One region of the Kineococcus aridisoli genome, then DNA from elsewhere that is predicted to be linked to it. Evidence: predicted binding sites of a transcription regulator. Region 1 holds the regulator's gene; the other holds the start of a gene.
The links. Region 1 encodes HrcA, which represses chaperone genes, less so after heat shock. Its sites were predicted from a motif close to GNTNGCACTCGGNNNNNCCGAGTGCNANC; they were not measured.
Positions count from the first base shown of each region.

Region 2: a site for HrcA is predicted at 1,268-1,296, ahead of groL (chaperonin GroEL). Genes of this name have one in related genera too.

Region 1 is NZ_JBJLSF010000079.1:8,613-11,002, forward strand. Features, by position in the region: gene ACRYM2_RS18065 (DUF3097 domain-containing protein) at 1-468, opposite strand, end outside; gene hrcA (heat-inducible transcriptional repressor HrcA) at 578-1,621, shown strand; gene dnaJ (molecular chaperone DnaJ) at 1,647-2,390, shown strand, end outside.
Region 2 is NZ_JBJLSF010000041.1:25,400-27,789, reverse strand. Features, by position in the region: gene ACRYM2_RS12760 (cold-shock protein) at 307-510, shown strand; gene ACRYM2_RS12755 (YceI family protein) at 535-1,125, opposite strand; gene groL (chaperonin GroEL) at 1,481-2,390, shown strand, end outside.

The DNA of each region.
Region 1 (2,390 bases):
CACGCCCTCCAGCAGCTCGACGACGACGCCCTCCACGCGCAGGTCGTCGCCCCACACCTTCTCGACCAGCTCGGCGTCGTGGCGGCCCTCGACGAGGATGCGCGAGGCGCGCGCGGTGCGCGCGGGGGCGCCCGCCACGGCCACCGACCCGCTGGCGGTGCGCGCGGGGCGCACCGGTGCCGCCGCCTTCGGCGCCACCAGGCGCACCGGCTGCCCGTCCACCCAGAAGCCCGGCCCCAGCGGGAAGGTGCGGGTGCGGCCGCGGGCGTCCTCGAGGACGACGACGTGCACCCCGCCGCTCTTCTCCACCCGCACGACGGCGCCGACCCAGCCGGTCTCGACGTCCTCCACGACGAGCCCGGCCACCGCCGGCTCGTCGCGGTGCACCTTCTTCGGGTGCGTGCGCGCGTGCGGGTCGGCGGAGAGCACGTCGCGGCCGTAGCGGTCGTGGTGGGCGGGAGCGGTCACCCCGGCACGCTAGCGACGTGCGCGCGGGGGGCGGGGGAGGCGCGAGCGGGTGCACCTGACCTAGACTTGGCACTCAGCTGTGTCGAGTGCCAGAGCGGAGGGGGCGGGGATGAGCGACGACCGCAGGCTCGCGGTGCTGCGCGCGATCGTCGAGGACTACGTGTCCAGCCACGAGCCGGTGGGCTCCAAGACGCTGGTCGAGCGCCACCAGCTGGGCGTGTCCCCGGCCACGATCCGCAACGACATGGCGGCCCTGGAGGACGAGGGGTACATCACCCAGCCGCACACCAGCGCCGGGCGCATCCCCACCGACAAGGGCTACCGGCTCTTCGTCGACCGCCTCGCCGGCGTCAAGCCCATGTCGGCCGCCGAGAAGCGGGCCATCCAGACCTTCCTCGACGGCGCCACCGACGTCGACGACGTCGTCGACCGCACCGTGCGCCTGCTGGCCCAGATCACCCGCCAGGCCGCCGTCGTGCAGTACCCCTCGCTCTCGCGCGCGGCCGTGCGCCACGTCGAGCTCGTCCCCGTCGGCGGCCGCAGCGCGCTCGTCGTGCTCATCACCGACTCCGGCCGCGTCGAGCAGCGCGTCGTCGACGTCCGCTCGGCCGTCGACGCGGAGTCGCTGGCCACCGCCCTGGCCGCGCTGCGCACCCGGGTCAACGCCGCCGTGGGCGGCAGCCGTCTGGCGCGGGCGCGCGAGGCGCTCACCGACCTCGTCCAGCAGACCCCGCCGGCCGACCTCGCGGTCGCCGCGGAGGTCGCCGCCGCCCTGGGCGACTGCCTGACCGCGAGCCTGGAGGAGCGCGTCGTCATCGCCGGCACCGCGAACCTCGTCAAGTCCGGCGCCGACCTCGCCGCCTCCCTGGGCAGCGTCCTGGAGGCGCTGGAGGAGCACGTCGTGCTGCTGCGCCTGGTGCAGGAGATGACCGAGGACGCCGGCGACCGCGGCGCGCTGAGCGTGCGCATCGGCGCGGAGAACCTGCACCTCGGGCTCGCGGAGACCTCCGTGGTCACCAGCGGCTACGGCACCGGCCCCGACCAGGTCCTGGCCCGCCTCGGCGTGCTGGGGCCCACCCGCATGGACTACCCGACGACCATGGCCGCGGTGCGGGCCGTGGCCCGCTACGTCTCCCGCATCCTCGCCCAGTGACCACCGACAGGAGAACCCCGACCTCGTGAGCGACTACTACGACGTCCTCGGCGTCTCCCGGGACGCCTCCGCGGAGGACATCAAGCGCGCCTACCGCAAGCTGGCGCGCAAGCTCCACCCGGACGTCACCGACGACCCCGAGGCGGGGGACAGGTTCAAGGAGGTCTCCCAGGCCTACGAGACGCTGTCCAACCCCGACAAGCGCGCCGCCTACGACCGCGGCGGCTCCGTGCCCGGCGCCGCCGGCGGCTTCGGGGCCGGGTTCGGCTTCTCCGACATCATGGACGCCTTCTTCGGCCAGGGCGGCGCCGGTCGCGGCGCCGGCCCGGCCAGCCGCACCCAGCGCGGCCAGGACGCGCTGATCCGCGTCGACGTCGACCTCGCCGAGGCCGCCTTCGGCGGTGAGCGCTCCATCCAGGTCGACACCGCGGTCCTGTGCCCCACCTGCAAGGGCACCTGCTGCCAGCCGGGCACCAGCCCGGAGACCTGCGACATCTGCCACGGGCAGGGCTCGGTGCAGCGCGTGGTGCGCTCGCTGCTGGGACAGGTCATGACGACCGCGCCGTGCCCCACCTGCCACGGCTTCGGCACCGTCCTGCCCTCGCCGTGCCTAGAGTGCAGCGGCGAGGGCCGCGTGCGCGCCCGCCGGCCGCTGACGATCCGCATCCCCGCCGGCGTCGACACCGGCACGCGCATCCAGCTCGCCTCCCAGGGCGAGGTGGGCCCGGCCGGCGGCCCGCCCGGCGACCTCTACGTCGAGATCCACGAG
Region 2 (2,390 bases), on a different contig from region 1:
CTGGTGGCGGCCGCGGTGCTCACCGGGCTGGTCCTCGCGGTGCGCCGGGTGGCCGGTCCGCTGCTGGGCGTCGTCGGGGGCGTGTGAGCTCCGTGACCGGTCCGTGAAGACGAGGATCGTCGAACCTTGTCCCACCAGCCCCTCCCCGCACTAACCTGAGCAGCGGTCGATCAGTTCGATGAGCACGTCCTCTCGGGGAGCGCACGTCGGGCGTCGCCCACGGCCTCACCGCCGCGGGCAGCGTGAGACCCGCGTCCGGCGAGGGCCGGGGGCGTCTTCCGCTCGCTGCAGCACCAGGAGAGAGCAATGGCCCAGGGCACCGTGAAGTGGTTCAACTCCGAGAAGGGCTACGGCTTCATCACCGTCGACGACGGTGGTGCCGACGTGTTCGTCCACTACTCCGCGATCGTCGCGGACGGCTACCGCTCCCTCGAGGAGGGCCAGCGGGTCGAGTTCGAGGTCGGGCAGGGCCAGAAGGGCCCCCAGGCCGAGAGCGTCCGCGCCGTCTGAGCCGCCGGCCGCCGCTCCCGCGGGTCAGTCCCGCGGGGCCGGCGTGGCCGAGATCTCGAACTCCAGCGGCACCGTCTCGGAGACCAGCACGCCGCCCGTCTCCAGGGCCGCGTTCCACACCACCCCGTAGTCGGTGCGCTTGATCGTCGTCGCCCCCTCGAAGCCGACGCGGGTGGTGCCGAAGGGGTCCCTGGCCGCGCCGGTGTGCTCGAAGTCCACCGCCACGGCGCGCGTCGTGCCCTTGATGGTGAGGTCGCCGCCGACGCGGTAGGTGCGCGCGCCCACCTCCTGCACGCTGCGCGAGGAGAACGTGATCCGCGGGTACCGCGGGGCGTCGAAGAAGTCGTTGGTGCGCAGGTGCGCGTCCCGGCCCGGGTCGCGGGTGTCGATGCTGGCGACCTCGATGCTCAGCTCCACCCAGGAGGCGGTCGGGTCGGCGAAGTCCAGGTGCGCGCGGCCGGTGAAGTCGTTGAACTGCCCGCGCACGCGGGTGACCATCGCGTGCCGGGTGACGAAGCCGATGCGGCTGTGGGTCGGGTCGAGCACGTAGTCGCCGGACAGCTCGTCGGTGCGCCGCGTCCGCAGGGCCTGGATGCGCAGGGGCAGGGTCTCCACGTGGGCTCCTCGTGACTTGGTGTGCAGGGTCGATCGCCGTCCGTTGCCAGGATGCACTGGTGGAGGGTTCAACGGGACCGGGTGCCACCCGGGTGGAGCACCGGCCCCGCCCGTCCGGGCGCGCTCCCCGCGGCGGCGGGGGGTTTGCACTCGGGGGGTGGGAGTGCCAACATTGGCGTTGGCACTCTCGAGTCGGGAGTGACAGCACCAGCAGCACCTCGACCCGGGAGCGAAAGCTCCCGGCCGACCCGGTGAGGCCGGTGGGGCAGGGGGACGTGACCCCGGCGCCACCGTCCGTCCGTCGCGGGCACCCGGCCGGCCGTCCACCGCCCGTCTTCTGGGAGGAACACCAGGCATGAGCAAGATCATCGCCTTCGACGAAGAGGCTCGCCGCGGCCTCGAGCGCGGGATGAACCAGCTCGCCGACGCTGTCAAGGTGACGCTCGGCCCCAAGGGCCGCAACGTCGTCCTGGAGAAGAAGTGGGGCGCGCCCACCATCACCAACGACGGTGTGAGCATCGCCAAGGAGATCGAGCTCGAGGACCCGTACGAGAAGATCGGGGCCGAGCTCGTCAAGGAAGTCGCGAAGAAGACCGACGACGTGGCCGGTGACGGCACCACGACCGCGACCGTCCTCGCCCAGGCGCTCGTGCGCGAGGGTCTGCGCAACGTGGCCGCGGGTGCGAACCCGATGGGCCTCAAGCGCGGCATCGAGAAGGCCGTCGAGGCCGTGACCGAGCAGCTGCTCGGCGCCGCCAAGGAGGTCACCACCAAGGAGCAGATCGCGGCCACCGCCGGGATCTCCGCCGGTGACGCCTCCATCGGCGAGCTCATCGCCGAGGCGCTCGACAAGGTCGGCAAGGAAGGCGTCATCACCGTCGAGGAGAGCAACACCTTCGGCCTCGAGCTCGAGCTCACCGAGGGCATGCGCTTCGACAAGGGCTACATCTCGCCCTACTTCGTCACCGACGCGGAGCGTCAGGAGACCGAGCTCGAGGACCCCTACATCCTCATCCTCAACTCCAAGATCTCCACGGTGAAGGACCTGCTCCCGCTGCTGGAGAAGGTCATGCAGTCGGGCAAGCCGCTCGTCATCGTCGCCGAGGACGTCGAGGGCGAGGCCCTCGCGACCCTGGTCGTCAACAAGATCCGCGGCACCTTCAAGTCCGTCGCCGTCAAGGCCCCGGGCTTCGGCGACCGCCGCAAGGCCATGCTCGGCGACATCGCCATCCTCACCGGTGGCCAGGTCATCTCCGAGGAGGTCG